Regions from separate parts of the Bacillus sp. FJAT-42376 genome, predicted to be linked through region 1. Evidence: a T-box and tRNA genes for the amino acid it is inferred to sense, from the RefSeq annotation. Region 1 holds a T-box; the other regions hold tRNA genes.
The links. A T-box is a leader RNA that pairs with one kind of tRNA and senses whether it is charged. The one in region 1 lies ahead of tyrS (tyrosine--tRNA ligase), so its partner is inferred to be a tRNA-Tyr.
Positions count from the first base shown of each region.

Region 2: it has a tRNA-Tyr gene. The T-box ahead of tyrS (tyrosine--tRNA ligase) is inferred to sense a tRNA for this amino acid. The anticodon was not compared.
Region 3: it has a tRNA-Tyr gene. The T-box ahead of tyrS (tyrosine--tRNA ligase) is inferred to sense a tRNA for this amino acid. The anticodon was not compared.

Region 1 is NZ_CP033906.1:3,410,194-3,415,845, reverse strand. Features, by position in the region: gene CEF21_RS17090 (transglycosylase domain-containing protein) at 1-2,608, opposite strand, end outside; T-box leader at 2,731-2,955, shown strand; gene tyrS (tyrosine--tRNA ligase) at 3,012-4,271, shown strand; partial or broken gene CEF21_RS17080 (ISL3 family transposase) at 4,681-5,652, opposite strand, start outside.
Region 2 is NZ_CP033906.1:1,217,990-1,223,641, reverse strand. Features, by position in the region: gene CEF21_RS06230 (MEDS domain-containing protein) at 43-618, opposite strand; gene CEF21_RS06225 (dihydrofolate reductase family protein) at 756-1,385, opposite strand; tRNA gene CEF21_RS06220 (tRNA-Leu) at 1,607-1,687, opposite strand; tRNA gene CEF21_RS06215 (tRNA-Cys) at 1,696-1,769, opposite strand; tRNA gene CEF21_RS06210 (tRNA-Gly) at 1,777-1,851, opposite strand; tRNA gene CEF21_RS06205 (tRNA-Gln) at 1,915-1,989, opposite strand; tRNA gene CEF21_RS06200 (tRNA-His) at 2,037-2,112, opposite strand; tRNA gene CEF21_RS06195 (tRNA-Trp) at 2,131-2,204, opposite strand; tRNA gene CEF21_RS06190 (tRNA-Tyr) at 2,210-2,293, opposite strand; tRNA gene CEF21_RS06185 (tRNA-Thr) at 2,310-2,382, opposite strand; tRNA gene CEF21_RS06180 (tRNA-Phe) at 2,393-2,468, opposite strand; tRNA gene CEF21_RS06175 (tRNA-Asp) at 2,532-2,608, opposite strand; tRNA gene CEF21_RS06170 (tRNA-Met) at 2,613-2,689, opposite strand; tRNA gene CEF21_RS06165 (tRNA-Val) at 2,851-2,926, opposite strand; tRNA gene CEF21_RS06160 (tRNA-Glu) at 3,046-3,120, opposite strand; tRNA gene CEF21_RS06155 (tRNA-Ser) at 3,129-3,219, opposite strand; tRNA gene CEF21_RS06150 (tRNA-Asn) at 3,226-3,300, opposite strand; rRNA gene rrf (5S ribosomal RNA) at 3,307-3,422, opposite strand; rRNA gene CEF21_RS06140 (23S ribosomal RNA) at 3,553-5,652, opposite strand, start outside.
Region 3 is NZ_CP033906.1:510,696-516,347, forward strand. Features, by position in the region: rRNA gene CEF21_RS02545 (23S ribosomal RNA) at 177-3,104, shown strand; rRNA gene rrf (5S ribosomal RNA) at 3,180-3,295, shown strand; tRNA gene CEF21_RS02555 (tRNA-Asn) at 3,304-3,378, shown strand; tRNA gene CEF21_RS02560 (tRNA-Thr) at 3,380-3,452, shown strand; tRNA gene CEF21_RS02565 (tRNA-Glu) at 3,467-3,541, shown strand; tRNA gene CEF21_RS02570 (tRNA-Val) at 3,618-3,693, shown strand; tRNA gene CEF21_RS02575 (tRNA-Thr) at 3,723-3,795, shown strand; tRNA gene CEF21_RS02580 (tRNA-Tyr) at 3,812-3,895, shown strand; tRNA gene CEF21_RS02585 (tRNA-Gln) at 3,971-4,045, shown strand; tRNA gene CEF21_RS02590 (tRNA-Lys) at 4,049-4,124, shown strand; tRNA gene CEF21_RS02595 (tRNA-Leu) at 4,138-4,219, shown strand; tRNA gene CEF21_RS02600 (tRNA-Gly) at 4,260-4,334, shown strand; tRNA gene CEF21_RS02605 (tRNA-Ala) at 4,344-4,419, shown strand; gene rocF (arginase) at 4,584-5,489, shown strand; gene CEF21_RS02615 (histidine phosphatase family protein) at 5,539-5,652, opposite strand, start outside.

The DNA of each region.
Region 1 (5,652 bases):
TCGCAATTTTCGTATAGCTGCCTGTTCCCCGGGAGGACATGTAGACCCTGTACCCAAGCACATCACTGCTTCCCGATTCATTCCACTTCAGGGTTGACCCGTCAATTGACACACCTGTTAGTTGGGATGGACGAAGACCATTAATCCCCGCGCGTTTTCCTGAATAGACGACAAGCCTCCCCAGATTTTTTGTATACTTGTATAAATCTTCCGGTGATTCAAGCCCAAACCGGTCTAATAGCTCCTTATTAATGATAGGTCCCTCATAAACAAAATCCTGCGGAGCGCTGTCAGGCACTTCATATGCAGCGCCATCCTGCAGAATGTACTTACCGTATTTTAAACTATCATCAACGGTCTCCGGTGCGTATTTCACATTAAATAAATCAGACTTAACAAGGCCGGCCTGTCTGCAAAGATCGGATGGAAGCGAGCCGGATAGCGTACAATACGAAAATTCTGCTACACCCTCCGGCATTTTAAACGGTGTCTCCGGTCCGATCAGGTCTGGTTTTTTTGCGTAGGCTGCGTTTATTAAGGAGGACCATACTTCCTGATTGCGGCGGCTGTATGGTTTCCCGTGATACGTCAAAATGGATGATGGCGTGTCATAGCCAATCCATGTACCGAACGTAATATTAGGATTGGAAGCTACAAACCACGAATCATGAGTGTCCTGAGTTGTACCGGTTTTCCCGGCCCAGTCCGAATTGAATTGCAGAAGAGAAGGCACACGCTTTCCTGTTCCTTCAGAAAGGACATCTCTCAGCATATCAATTGTGAGATAGGCCGTTTGGGGAGAGAAAACATCTTCAGCAGCCGTCTCGTGCTGGTATATGACGGTTCCATCGGTTCCCTCAATGCTCTCAATTAAATAGCCGTCAATGAATTTTCCCCCATTGGCAAAGGTGGCATATGCGTTCACATTTTCTTCTACTGTAACATTGCCTCCTCCTCCAAGAGGGAGGGCCAGGAAATTGTTATTCTCCTCCGGGATCGATGTGATTCCCATTTTGTATAAATATCTTAGCGGTTTTGAGGACATGAGTTTCTCGTAGCCCCTGACAACAGGTACATTGTAAGAGTGAGCCAAAGCTGTTCTGGCACTTACTAAACCGTGAAACACTCCGCCTGAATTTTTAGGAGCGTAAGGTTTTCCGTTCATTATTTTTTCATATGGCAAGTCAGCTAAATAGCTTCCCGGCTGCAAAAACCCTTCTTCCATACCGGGAGCATAGAATAAGAGCGGCTTCATCGTTGATCCAATCGATCTTAAAGTCGAGGTCGCATGGTTTACTTGTTTTCTCTCATGGTCCCGGCCGCCGACAAAGCTAAGGATTTTGCCGCTCTTATTTTCGATCAGAACGGCCCCGAGTTCAATTGGTTCCTGTACGGTTTCTGTTTTGCCCGTATCAGGGTTTTTCTTCTGCACAGGGTGTATTTGACCGTAATCCTGGTAATTTTTTGCCGCCTGCTGCATCGCTTCATAAATGTCTTTGTCAATCGTCGTATAAATGCGGTAGCCATTTTGCCTTAATTGACGGTCAGCAAGAGCGAGGTAATCATCTCTCAGTTTCCGGTCGCGGGTAAGGTCTGCCGGAAGGTATCCGTCTTTATCTGCAAGGTAATCCATTAAAATCAGTTTTGCTCTCTTTTCTATTTCATCTGTCAGAAACGGATATTTGTTATTCATACTGCTCTTATTTGGTTTTTTAAATTGTTTGGCTATATCCTCAGAAGAAGCGCTTTCATATTCAGCCATTGAAATGACCTGCTCACTCAGCATCCGGCGAAGCACAATTTTCATTCTGGAAATGCCGGGGGTCAGGTCCTTTTTTAACGTTCCTTCATTTGTATAGGGAGTATACGCAAAAGGGCTTTGCGGAAGTCCTGCAATAAATGCCGCTTGTGCAATGGACAAGTCTTTTGCGCTGATTCCGAATATTCCCTGAGCGGCTGTTTCAGCCCCTGCTATATTTTTCCCTGCATTGTCCCTTCCGAAATGAGCCATATTTAAATAGGATTCAAGGATTTCGTCCTTCTTAAAAAAACGTTCCAGCCGGAGAGCAAGCAAGATTTCTTTTGCTTTGCGGTCAAAGGAGACTTCGTTCGTCAGAATTTGGTTTTTTATCAGCTGCTGGGTCAGGGTGCTGCCTCCGCTCTGCATAGAAGAGTTCGTAAACTCCTGATAAAGTGCTCTGAATATAGCTTTGGGAACGACCCCGTTATGCTGATAAAAAAACTCATCTTCTGTAGCGACTATCGCCTTGACCAAATGCGGCGATATCTGCTCAAGTTTTACCTTTGTTCTGGATAGATCTGTTCTGAGCTTCCCCGCCAGTTCCTGGTTAGCAAAGTAAACTTCCGTCGTTTCCTCATAATTATGAATATCTTTCTTCATGTCATCATAGCTGAGAACTTCTTCATTTTTCACGAGTGAGGCAAAATAGCCGGCGCCTGCGCTGCCGGCAAAAACGGCAGCTGCAGTAAAAAGGATGAGTGCAATTAAGGCCGTATTCCACAGGACCCCGTAAGCAATTCGAAGTCTTTTGATCCAAATCATGCGAGTATTGGAGTTCTTATGCCATTTCTGTGTCCATTTCTCCATTTCAATCCTCCCCCTTGAAGCAAAAATATTATAACACAAAATTAACTGAAAATTTGTATCATTTGTCGGAAAATCAGATTTGACAGAATGGCATGTATTATGGTAAAAATTCATTATGTGAATATTGAGCAACGATTGGTATACAGTAGCAGCTGTTTCCCTGTTTCAGAGAACTGATGGCCGGTGAAAATCAGTACACAGGCAGTCTGCGAATTACATTCCATGAGCATCCAAAGCTGCAATAGGCGGCCGAGGACGGCTGAAGGCCGTTATCTGATTGAGCGAAGAATGGTTATTTGTGAACCATTCTTAAGTAGGGTGGTACCGCGACGAAATTCGTCCCTTCATTTTTATAATGAAGGGGCTTTTTTATTTTTCATCAAAACGAAGAGGAGTATGTCACATGAATGAATTATTGTCGGATTTAAAATTTAGAGGACTGGTCAGCCAGATTACAGATGAAGCTGGTCTTGAGGAACTGTTAAATAAAGAATCCATCAAACTTTACTCCGGATTTGATCCGACGGCGGATAGCCTTCACATAGGCCACATGCTTCCGATCCTGACGCTGAAAAGATTTCAGCAGGCGGGCCATCATCCAATCGCCCTTGTTGGAGGAGGAACAGGATTAATCGGGGATCCAAGCGGGAAAAAGGCGGAGCGTACACTGAATACAAAGGATATCGTTCAGCTATGGTCCGACCGGATTAAAGAACAGCTTTCAAGATTTCTTGATTTCAAAGCGGAAGCGAACCCTGCTGTAATTGCGAACAACTTTGACTGGCTTGGAAAAATGGATGTCATTGCTTTCTTAAGAGATGTAGGAAAATACTTTGGTGTGAACTACATGCTTGCGAAAGATTCGGTTAAAACGCGGATTGACTCGGGTATTTCATTCACAGAGTTCAGCTACATGATCCTGCAGTCATACGATTTCCTGAACCTGTACCAAAATCAGGGATGCAAACTTCAAATTGGCGGAAGCGATCAGTGGGGGAACATTACAGCAGGTCTTGAGCTAATCCGTAAAACGGAAGAAGAGGCGAAAGCGTTCGGTCTGACCATTCCGCTTGTAACAAAAGCAGATGGCACGAAGTTTGGAAAAACAGAGGGCGGCGCTGTTTGGCTTGATCGGGAAAAAACATCTCCGTACGAGTTCTATCAATTCTGGATCAACGCAGATGACCGGGATGTCGTGAAATACCTGAAGTACTTTACATTCCTTTCTCATGAGGAGATCAATGCCCTTGAAAAAGAAGTTCAGGAGGCTCCTGAAAAAAGAGCAGCTCACAAGCGGCTGGCAGAAGAAGTTACAGCGATGGTTCACGGTCAGGAAGCGCTTGACCAGGCCATCCGTATTTCCCAGGCGCTGTTCAGCGGAGAAATTAAATCGCTTAGCGGAGAAGAAATCAAGCAAGGCTTCAAAGACGTTCCGTCCCATCAGGCGAGCAGCAAGGAGATTAGCCTGATTGACCTGTTAATCGAAGCCGGCATCTCGCCTTCCAAAAGACAGGCTCGTGAAGACGTAACAAACGGTGCCGTCTATATTAATGGTGAGCGCAAGCAGGAACTGGATTATGTGCTGCAAGCAGAGGACCGGATTGATGATGAATTTACCATTATCAGACGCGGGAAAAAGAAGTATACGATGGTACAGTTTTAATCGGTTGAAAAAAGCACCCATGGATCAGGGTGCTTTTTTCTGTTTTTGTGGGGGGGGATTGTACGGGTTGCACTGATTGGACTGATTTTACTGGTTGCACTGACCCCCGCTCAGCTAAAGGACTAAACCTCCGTCCCCGCCAGACGAGAGTTGTTCAAGTATAAGGGCTGGGATGCTCGTTGCTTGTTCCCCCAGTGCGGTACCATATTGGGGGTCAGTGCATTGCACTGACCCCCGGTCTGCTAAAGGACTAAACCTTCGTCCCCGCCAGACGAGAGTTGTTGGGGAATAGGGGGTGGGATGCTCGTTGCTTGTTCCCTCATCGCGTTACTGCACTGAGGGTCAGTGCAAACACTTAACTAATTTGGTTCTCCGTCAAATGTTGGGGTGGCAGTGAAAACTGCCGCCCTTATCCAATATGAAGACCCATTCCTTTAAACTGATGTTGCAATAAGATTCTCGCACGGAATCGAGTAAAATTTCGAAATCCATAGGCATTCCGTTTCAACACTTTTGTGGAATTGTTGATCCCTTCTAAAAAACCATTGGAATAGCCATAGACAAAGCTATTGAGAATCTCTACCTGCCAATTGCGGAAGGTTTGGGTCGCTTTTTTCATTTCTGCAATCCCGGAAGTTTCACACTCCGCATAGAAACTCTCCAGCGCCTTTTTCGTTTCCATAATCCCAGACTGGCCTTTTTCCTTCGCTTCTTCAAACCAGGTCCGGTACGTTTCTTTCAAGTTGTAGGCTGCTTGAAGCTCTTCAGACATCTCCAGATACCGGCTTAGGTACCATCTTTCCTGGTCTGAAAGTTTGTCGTTCCGCTTATGAAAGACATGTTTCATGCGCTTGCATTTCTTGCGATCGTAAGGATGAAAATCCTTCTGAACCCTTCTTCTTACCGCATCTAAAGCCCAAAAAATATACCGGCAATAGTGAAACCGATCCGCCACAATGATAGGCTTTCCAAGTGCCGAATGAACGGCTGCTTTAAAGGAGGGACTCATATCCATGATGACCACACGAACTTCGTTCCCATGCTTCTGAAGGTAGTGTTTGATGGTTTTCTTGGAACGGTTCGGCAAAATATCCAGTGGTTTTTTGGTTACCCCATCGGCGACAATTAACTGGTACCTTCCTTCCTGTGTGTCGCCCTTGTATTCATCAATGGCAATGACAGGAGGAAGCGTGTCGACTTTACGGATTTGGGTTTGAGCCAATCGGTCAAATCGACGAATACAGGTCGTCGAAGAGACATCAAACCTGTCTCCTGTCTCTTTAAATGTTTTGGCTTGGATCACACGGATGGACAAGGCTTGGTTAAATTCAATGGAGGTACGCTGTCAACGATGACGTTTCTCTCTGAAAATCGCTTCCCG
Region 2 (5,652 bases), 2.1 Mb from region 1:
CAATTAAAAAAAGAGGCCTCACAGTAAGCAAGACCTAAGAAATTATTCATTTACCGCATTCTGCCGGTTTAAAGTCTCTAATTCATGATTACGTATTAAATAGTCGTGCGAGTTTAATAATGAACCTTTAATGGTTTCCGGCAGGCGCACCACATCATAGGCGCAGACTGAAAGCAATTCCATCTCATGCACGGTCGTTTTAGCATTTATTTCATAAGCATCAAGCTTACTCTCAATATCCTTTAATTCCCCCCACTCAATATGGGCCCATGTCCGAAACGCCTGTTTTTCATGGAGGACCGGCTTCACAACCTCCAGAAAATAAGCCACGATCGTAGGGGTGTGAAAATCTCCATTGGAATAGTAAAAATCAAAATTGTTTACGAAATGAACCATATCGAGCTGAGTCTTAGTCAATGAAGTTTTCAGCAGGGCATGCAAAGAAGAAAACATCCTCTCATTTTCAATGACAAAAACATGCTCCCCCTTCTCAACTCCGGAGAGAATATAGGCAGCTGCGTTTTTAATATATACGTGCGGTTCATCTATGAAATATAAAACATGACCTTTGTCTAATGCATCAATGTCTTTCTTAAATGCCATAATGGATGTATCCAAATAAAATCTCCTTAATAAAACAATGTGAACGAAAATCGTTCTGCCTACCATTCTATCATGTTTACAGGAAAAAGCATGCGGCTGCGCACAAATTGGGTATATTAGCTATTTATCTGCCGAGATATATGCCCTTTATCTTATGGACGCGGCTCATCCTTTTCCTGCCCCATATTCCGGAACGCCGGTTCTCCCGCAGTCTCATAGCGCAATAGAACCGAGCCGCTCCGGAATGTTCTCGATTCAAGCAGGCGCAGGGCCGTAGGGATCGTACCCGAGTCAAAGAACCGTTTGCCCTTTCCAAGCAATACCGGGAACTGCCAGATGTTCATACGGTCAATCAGTCCGTGAAGCAGCAATGTCTGAATTAAGTGGCTGCTTCCGGCAACGTGGACCTCTGCATACCTCTCCTTCAGCAAGGGCACAATTGTTGCCACTTCCCCCTTGATGAGCTTAGAATTGTTCCAGTCGACGCCCGTTAATGTGCGGGACACAACATATTTGGGTTTTTCATTGAACAGCGTGGTGAACGGATTGCTGGCCGGAGCCTGCTGCCAATATGGAGCAAAGATTTCGTACGTTTTGCGGCCGAGCAGCAGCGCGTCAAGCTTTGCATAATCAGCTGCAATCAGCTGCCCCGATTCCGGATCGACATACGGTGCCTGCCATCCTCCGTAGCTGAACCCGCCCTCTCCATCTTCATCCACTCTTCCCGGAGCCTGAATAACGCCGTCCAGCGTCATAAACATGTTCACAACCAGTTTGCCCATGTTCATTGTCATCCTCTCAGTATAAGTACTTTAGGAATACTAACAACATTCTTTGCCTTACACTTCAACGCTCAGAGTAAAGAATCCTTTTCCACCTGTTCATCCTGAAAAAGTGGTGCACCGGTGACGAGCATAAGGTAACCCGTTGCCATTTATTTCGTTCGTTCAAAGACGGGAACAAAAAAAGACCCCACCATGAAGGTTGAGGTCTTTTTCTATGATACCGGTGGCCGGGGTCGAACCGGCACTCCAGAGGAACACGATTTTGAGTCGTGCGCGTCTGCCAATTCCGCCACACCGGCATATTGTTTGGAGGCGGCACCCGGATTCGAACCGGGGGTAAAGGAGTTGCAGTCCTCTGCCTTTCCTCTTGGCTATGCCGCCAAACTTATGGAGCGGAAGACGGGATTCGAACCCGCGACCCCCACCTTGGCAAGGTGGTGTTCTACCACTGAACTACTTCCGCTTAATGGATCTCTGTAAGTCATTCTATGCAAAAGGAAGTAAAGTATTTCCTTTAAAATAAAAATGGCTGGGCTAGCTGGATTCGAACCAACGCATGACGGAGTCAAAGTCCGTTGCCTTACCGCTTGGCTATAGCCCATCTATGTATATTGATTATACAGCAGCCAATATCTAAAGACAAAAATATGGGGCGACTGATGGGAATCGAACCCACGAATGTCGGAACCACAATCCGATGCGTTAACCACTTCGCCACAATCGCCACATTATGAATTTATATTGGCAGGGGCAGTAGGAATCGAACCCACACCGGAGGTTTTGGAGACCTCTGTTCTACCGTTAAACTATGCCCCTGTAAATGGTGGAGGGGGGCAGATTCGAACTGCCGAACCCTAAGGAGCGGATTTACAGTCCGCCGCGTTTAGCCACTTCGCTACCCCTCCACATCAGTGAAGACAGTGCCGGCAAGAGGACTTGAACCCCCAACCTACTGATTACAAGTCAGTTGCTCTACCAATTGAGCTACACCGGCAAAAAACAAATGGTGGCTTGGGACGGAATCGAACCGCCGACACATGGATTTTCAGTCCATTGCTCTACCGACTGAGCTACCAAGCCATTAAGTTTCGGCTTCTATTGAAACCCTCTTACATTTTACTTAGATTTGATCGAAAAATCAAATGGCGGTCCGGACGGGACTCGAACCCGCGACCTCCTGCGTGACAGGCAGGCATTCTAACCAACTGAACTACCGGACCATTTTGGTTGCGGGGACAGGATTTGAACCTGCGACCTTCGGGTTATGAGCCCGACGAGCTACCAGACTGCTCCACCCCGCGATAATAAGAAGTATTAAGTTTAAGCATGCTCTCAGACAGCTGACTGTCCTCGCTTCAGGAAGTAAAACCAAGCAGCAGCTCAGCGAGTACAACTCGAAGCATTTTCGCAGAAGTTTCGCTCGTTGCTCCACCCCGCGACAATAATAATTATAATAGGTTAATGGTGGAGGATGACGGGATCGAACCGCCGACCCTCTGCTTGTAAGGCAGATGCTCTCCCAGCTGAGCTAATCCTCCATGTAGTGTTTCGGCTTGTGATGAGCGGCGCAATTGCACTGCTTGCTCCTCCCAACCCTCTTACATTCGTTTTGTTGGGTGATCGTAACACCTTTAACTTGCTGCTGATTTAAAATTGTTGGTGACCCGTACGGGATTCGAACCCGTGTTACCGCCGTGAAAGGGCGGTGTCTTAACCGCTTGACCAACGGGCCAGATATTATGGCGGAGAGCGGGGGATTCGAACCCCCGATACGCTTATGACGTATACACGATTTCCAATCGTGCTCCTTCGGCCACTCGGACAGCTCTCCATAATATGGCTCCGCAGGCAGGACTCGAACCTGCGACCGATCGGTTAACAGCCGATAGCTCTACCACTGAGCTACTGCGGAATACCTGCCTGGCAACGTCCTACTCTCACAGGGGGAAACCCCCAACTACCATCGGCGCTAAAGAGCTTAACTTCCGTGTTCGGTATGGGAACGGGTGTGACCTCTTTGCCATAGTTACCAGACAAGTTTTAAAAGTGACAAGATTAATTATATCGTCTGAGCAGAAAAAATCAAGACTTTTTTTAATCTTTTTTGTTCACTCAAAACTAGATAACGATATGCTTCACGAGTAATGGAAGCCTTACTTGAATAAAGGTTAAGTCCTCGACCGATTAGTATTCGTCAGCTGCACGTGTCGCCACGCTTCCACCTCGAACCTATCAACCTGATCATCTTTCAGGGGTCTTACTCAAATGATGGGAAATCTCATCTTGAGGGGGGCTTCATGCTTAGATGCTTTCAGCACTTATCCCGTCCGCACATAGCTACCCAGCGATGCCTTTGGCAAGACAACTGGTACACCAGCGGTGCGTCCATCCCGGTCCTCTCGTACTAAGGACAGCTCCTCTCAAATTTCCTGCGCCCGCGACGGATAGGGACCGAACTGTCTCACGACGTTCTGAACCCAGCTCGCGTACCGCTTTAATGGGCGAACAGCCCAACCCTTGGGACCGACTACAGCCCCAGGATGCGATGAGCCGACATCGAGGTGCCAAACCTCCCCGTCGATGTGGACTCTTGGGGGAGATAAGCCTGTTATCCCCGGGGTAGCTTTTATCCGTTGAGCGATGGCCCTTCCATGCGGAACCACCGGATCACTAAGCCCGACTTTCGTCCCTGCTCGACTTGTAGGTCTCGCAGTCAAGCTCCCTTGTGCCTTTACACTCTGCGAATGATTTCCAACCATTCTGAGGGAACCTTTGGGCGCCTCCGTTACATTTTAGGAGGCGACCGCCCCAGTCAAACTGCCCGCCTGACACTGTCTCCCGGCCCGATCAGGGCCGCGGGTTAGAAGTTCAACACAGCCAGGGTAGTATCCCACCGATGCCTCCACCGAAGCTGGCGCTCCGGTTTCCAAGGCTCCTACCTATCCTGTACAAGCTGTGCCAAAATTCAATATCAGGCTGCAGTAAAGCTCCACGGGGTCTTTCCGTCCTGTCGCGGGTAACCTGCATCTTCACAGGTACTATAATTTCACCGAGTCTCTCGTTGAGACAGTGCCCAGATCGTTACGCCTTTCGTGCGGGTCGGAACTTACCCGACAAGGAATTTCGCTACCTTAGGACCGTTATAGTTACGGCCGCCGTTTACTGGGGCTTCAATTCAAAGCTTCGCTTGCGCTAACCTCTCCTCTTAACCTTCCAGCACCGGGCAGGCGTCAGCCCCTATACTTCGCCTTGCGGCTTCGCAGAGACCTGTGTTTTTGCTAAACAGTCGCCTGGGCCTATTCACTGCGGCTCTTCAAGGCTATTCACCCTAAAGAGCACCCCTTCTCCCGAAGTTACGGGGTCATTTTGCCGAGTTCCTTAACGAGAGTTCTCTCGATCACCTTAGGATTCTCTCCTCGCCTACCTGTGTCGGTTTGCGGTACGGGCACCATTTTCCTCGCTAGAAGCTTTTCTAGGCAGTGTGGAATCAGGAACTTCGGTACTTAATTTCCCTCGCCATCACAGCTCAGCCTTAACCAAGGGACGGATTTGCCTATCCCTTGAGCCTACCTGCTTGGACGCGCATATCCAACAGCGCGCTTACCCTATCCTCCTGCGTCCCTCCATTGCTCAAACGGAAAAGAGGTGGTACAGGAATCTCAACCTGTTGTCCATCGCCTACGCCTTTCGGCCTCGGCTTAGGTCCCGACTAACCCTGAGCGGACGAGCCTTCCTCAGGAAACCTTAGGCATTCGGTGGAGGGGATTCTCACCCCTCTTTCGCTACTCATACCGGCATTCTCACTTCTAAGCGCTCCACCAGTCCTTCCGGTCTGGCTTCACAGCCCTTAGAACGCTCTCCTACCACTGTTCTGAAAGAACAGTCCACAGCTTCGGTGATCCGTTTAGCCCCGGTACATTTTCGGCGCAGGGTCACTCGACCAGTGAGCTATTACGCACTCTTTAAATGGTGGCTGCTTCTAAGCCAACATCCTGGTTGTCTAAGCAACCCCACATCCTTTTCCACTTAACGGATACTTGGGGACCTTAGCTGGTGGTCTGGGCTGTTTCCCTTTTGACTACGGATCTTATCACTCGCAGTCTGACTCCCATAGATAAGTCTTTGGCATTCGGAGTTTGACTGAATTCGGTAACCCGATGAGGGCCCCTAGTCCAATCAGTGCTCTACCTCCAAGACTCTTGCTATGAGGCTAGCCCTAAAGCTATTTCGGAGAGAACCAGCTATCTCCAGGTTCGATTGGAAT
Region 3 (5,652 bases), 1.4 Mb from region 1:
TTTGAGAGATCATTCTCTCTTAACTTGTTCTTTGAAAACTAGATAACGATATGAATGTCAAACATTCACACGAGTAAGAAAGAACCTTACGATTTTCTTCTGCGTCTATCGCAGAATGAAATGAAAAGTCTGAAGACATCTGTTTTCAGCTTCTAACGAAGATAACTCCGTTATCAGGTTAAGTTAGAAAGGGCGCACGGTGGATGCCTTGGCACTAGGAGCCGATGAAGGACGGTACGAACACCGATATGCTTCGGGGAGCTGTAAGTAAGCGTTGATCCGGAGATTTCCGAATGGGGAAACCCGCTGCTCGTAATGGAGCAGCATCCTGACTTGAATACATAGAGTCTGGAAGGCATACCCGGGGAACTGAAACATCTAAGTACCCGGAGGAAGAGAAAGCAAATGCGATTCCCTGAGTAGCGGCGAGCGAAACGGGATCAGCCCAAACCAGAAGGCTTGCCTTCTGGGGTTGTAGGACACTCAACACGGAGTTACAAAGGAACGGGGTAGGCGAAGCGGTCTGGAAAGGCCCGCCAGAGAAGGTAACAGCCCTGTAATCGAAACTTCGTTCCCTCCTGAGTGGATCCTGAGTACGGCGGGACACGAGAAATCCCGTCGGAATCCGGGAGGACCATCTCCCAAGGCTAAATACTCCCTAGTGACCGATAGTGAACCAGTACCGTGAGGGAAAGGTGAAAAGCACCCCGGAAGGGGAGTGAAACAGATCCTGAAACCGTGTGCCTACAAGTAGTCAGAGCCCGTTAACGGGTGATGGCGTGCCTTTTGTAGAATGAACCGGCGAGTTACGATTACGTGCAAGGTTAAGTTGAAGAGACGGAGCCGCAGCGAAAGCGAGTCTGAATAGGGCGAATGAGTACGTGGTCGTAGACCCGAAACCAGGTGATCTACCCATGTCCAGGGTGAAGTTCAGGTAACACTGAATGGAGGCCCGAACCCACGCACGTTGAAAAGTGCGGGGATGAGGTGTGGGTAGCGGAGAAATTCCAATCGAACCTGGAGATAGCTGGTTCTCTCCGAAATAGCTTTAGGGCTAGCCTCATAGCAAGAGTCTTGGAGGTAGAGCACTGATTGGACTAGGGGCCCTCATCGGGTTACCGAATTCAGTCAAACTCCGAATGCCAAAGACTTATCTATGGGAGTCAGACTGCGAGTGATAAGATCCGTAGTCAAAAGGGAAACAGCCCAGACCACCAGCTAAGGTCCCCAAGTATCCGTTAAGTGGAAAAGGATGTGGGGTTGCTTAGACAACCAGGATGTTGGCTTAGAAGCAGCCACCATTTAAAGAGTGCGTAATAGCTCACTGGTCGAGTGACCCTGCGCCGAAAATGTACCGGGGCTAAACGGATCACCGAAGCTGTGGACTGTTCTTTCAGAACAGTGGTAGGAGAGCGTTCTAAGGGCTGTGAAGCCAGACCGGAAGGACTGGTGGAGCGCTTAGAAGTGAGAATGCCGGTATGAGTAGCGAAAGAGGGGTGAGAATCCCCTCCACCGAATGCCTAAGGTTTCCTGAGGAAGGCTCGTCCGCTCAGGGTTAGTCGGGACCTAAGCCGAGGCCGAAAGGCGTAGGCGATGGACAACAGGTTGAGATTCCTGTACCACCTCTTTTCCGTTTGAGCAATGGAGGGACGCAGGAGGATAGGGTAAGCGCGCTGTTGGATATGCGCGTCCAAGCAGGTAGGCTCAAGGGATAGGCAAATCCGTCCCTTGGTTAAGGCTGAGCTGTGATGGCGAGGGAAATGAAGTACCGAAGTTCCTGATTCCACACTGCCTAGAAAAGCTTCTAGCGAGGAAAATGGTGCCCGTACCGCAAACCGACACAGGTAGGCGAGGAGAGAATCCTAAGGTGATCGAGAGAACTCTCGTTAAGGAACTCGGCAAAATGACCCCGTAACTTCGGGAGAAGGGGTGCTCTTTAGGGTGAATAGCCTTGAAGAGCCGCAGTGAATAGGCCCAGGCGACTGTTTAGCAAAAACACAGGTCTCTGCGAAGCCGCAAGGCGAAGTATAGGGGCTGACGCCTGCCCGGTGCTGGAAGGTTAAGAGGAGAGGTTAGCGCAAGCGAAGCTTTGAATTGAAGCCCCAGTAAACGGCGGCCGTAACTATAACGGTCCTAAGGTAGCGAAATTCCTTGTCGGGTAAGTTCCGACCCGCACGAAAGGCGTAACGATCTGGGCACTGTCTCAACGAGAGACTCGGTGAAATTATAGTACCTGTGAAGATGCAGGTTACCCGCGACAGGACGGAAAGACCCCGTGGAGCTTTACTGCAGCCTGATATTGAATTTTGGCACAGCTTGTACAGGATAGGTAGGAGCCTTGGAAACCGGAGCGCCAGCTTCGGTGGAGGCATCGGTGGGATACTACCCTGGCTGTGTTGAACTTCTAACCCGCGGCCCTGATCGGGCCGGGAGACAGTGTCAGGCGGGCAGTTTGACTGGGGCGGTCGCCTCCTAAAATGTAACGGAGGCGCCCAAAGGTTCCCTCAGAATGGTTGGAAATCATTCGCAGAGTGTAAAGGCACAAGGGAGCTTGACTGCGAGACCTACAAGTCGAGCAGGGACGAAAGTCGGGCTTAGTGATCCGGTGGTTCCGCATGGAAGGGCCATCGCTCAACGGATAAAAGCTACCCCGGGGATAACAGGCTTATCTCCCCCAAGAGTCCACATCGACGGGGAGGTTTGGCACCTCGATGTCGGCTCATCGCATCCTGGGGCTGTAGTCGGTCCCAAGGGTTGGGCTGTTCGCCCATTAAAGCGGTACGCGAGCTGGGTTCAGAACGTCGTGAGACAGTTCGGTCCCTATCCGTCGCGGGCGCAGGAAATTTGAGAGGAGCTGTCCTTAGTACGAGAGGACCGGGATGGACGCACCGCTGGTGTACCAGTTGTCTTGCCAAAGGCATCGCTGGGTAGCTATGTGCGGACGGGATAAGTGCTGAAAGCATCTAAGCATGAAGCCCCCCTCAAGATGAGATTTCCCATCATTTGAGTAAGACCCCTGAAAGATGATCAGGTTGATAGGTTCGAGGTGGAAGCGTGGCGACACGTGCAGCTGACGAATACTAATCGGTCGAGGACTTAACCTTTATTCAAGTAAGGCTTCCATTACTCGTGAAGCACATCGTTATCTAGTTTTGAAAGAGCAATCTTTCAACCTTATATCTGGTAATTATGGCAAAGAGGTCACACCCGTTCCCATACCGAACACGGAAGTTAAGCTCTTTAGCGCCGATGGTAGTTGGGGGTTTCCCCCTGTGAGAGTAGGACATTGCCAGGTTATATTGTTCCGCAGTAGCTCAGTGGTAGAGCTATCGGCTGTTAACCGATCGGTCGCAGGTTCGAGTCCTGCCTGCGGAGCCATGCTTCCATAGCTCAGTAGGTAGAGTGCTTCCATGGTAAGGAAGAGGTCACCGGTTCGAGCCCGGTTGGAAGCTTACTTAAAGTCTGCGGCCCGTTGGTCAAGCGGTTAAGACACCGCCCTTTCACGGCGGTAACACGGGTTCGAATCCCGTACGGGTCACCATCATTTTTACATGGACAAGCTATGTGAGAGAAGGCAGCAGCGCAATGCGCCGCTTATCACAAGCCTAAAAATACATGGAGGATTAGCTCAGCTGGGAGAGCATCTGCCTTACAAGCAGAGGGTCGGCGGTTCGATCCCGTCATCCTCCACCATTACATATCAAATATTATAAACATTATATGCCGGTGTAGCTCAATTGGTAGAGCAACTGACTTGTAATCAGTAGGTTGGGGGTTCAAGTCCTCTTGCCGGCACTGTCTTCACTGATGTGGAGGGGTAGCGAAGTGGCTAAACGCGGCGGACTGTAAATCCGCTCCTTAGGGTTCGGCAGTTCGAATCTGCCCCCCTCCACCATTTTATTTATATCATGTTTAAAACCCGCTGGGTTGGACATGTTAATAGAGTACGAATGAATGATACTAATCATATTGGGCTATAGCCAAGCGGTAAGGCAACGGACTTTGACTCCGTCATGCGTTGGTTCGAATCCAGCTAGCCCAGCCATCCGAGCCATTAGCTCAGTCGGTAGAGCATCTGACTTTTAATCAGAGGGTCGAAGGTTCGAGTCCTTCATGGCTCACCATTTATTTTCATATGCGGGTGTGGCGGAACTGGCAGACGCACTAGACTTAGGATCTAGCGCCTTCGGGCGTGGGGGTTCGACTCCCTTCACCCGCATTATCTTTATCATCCGGAGACATCCATACCCTGATAACTAGCGGAAGTAGTTCAGTGGTAGAACACCACCTTGCCAAGGTGGGGGTCGCGGGTTCGAATCCCGTCTTCCGCTCCAATACAATGAGGGGCCTTAGCTCAGCTGGGAGAGCGCCTGCCTTGCACGCAGGAGGTCAGCGGTTCGATCCCGCTAGGCTCCACCATATATTTTCTGTAATGTCTTTCACATCGTGATAGGCTTTTTTTGTGTTTTCTTTTTGCGTTATATGCGAGAATTTTCTGTATTTTTATACAAAAATTTGTCGAGTTGAGTCAGACGGCTTCTTCTATGTATTATAAGGATATAGAGAGCAGAGGAGGAAGTCGAATGGCGCTTGAGAAAATCAACATAATTGGGGTCCCTATGGACTTGGGTCAAACAAGACGGGGCGTAGACATGGGGCCAAGTGCAATCCGCTATGCAGGTGTTGCTGAACGGCTGGAGAATCTTCGCTATACCATTGAGGACAGCGGAGATATTAAAATCGGCAAGCGGGAGAAAGAATTAGAAGAGCCTCTTTATAATTTAAAAAATTTGAAAGCGGTAACAGAAGCGAGCGAACTTCTTGCTTCAAAAGTAGATGAAGTTGTGAAGTCCGGAGCTTTTCCTTTAGTGCTGGGCGGGGATCACAGCATCGCCATAGGAACACTGGCGGGATTAGCCAAAAATTATCAAAACCTCGGTGTAATCTGGTATGATGCACACGGAGATTTAAATACAGCAGACACGTCTCCTTCAGGAAACATTCACGGCATGCCGCTTGCAGCGAGCCTTGGAATCGGCGATGAAGGATTAACGGGCATAGCCGGTTTTTCTCCTAAGATTAAGCCTGAACATGTGGTGATTATCGGAGCACGATCTCTGGATGAAGGGGAAAGAAAACTCATAAAAGAAAAAGGAATCCGGGTTTACACGATGCATGAAGTAGATCGTCTCGGGATGACCCGTGTGATGGAAGAAACGATTGACTATTTAAAAGAACGCACAGATGGAGTTCACTTGTCTCTGGACCTTGATGGTCTAGATCCGCATGATGCGCCGGGTGTCGGGACGCCGGTTATTGGAGGGATTAGCTACCGCGAAAGTCATTTGGCGATGGAAATGCTTGCTGAATCTGAATTGATCACATCGGCGGAATTTGTAGAGGTCAATCCGATTTTAGATGAAAGAAACAAGACAGCATCGGTTGCAGTAGCATTAATGGGTTCCCTGTTTGGAGAAAAGCTTTTATAACCATTACGCCCGCTTGAGGTAATCAAGCGGGTGTTTTGTTCCCTTCCCTCTATAGCCCATCCCAGACTCTTCTAATAGCCGGAGTAGAGCCTTCGAACTCCAGTAGGTACACATCCGGATTGGAGAGGGTTTTCCACTGCTCAAACCCGAACGTTTCATCAAA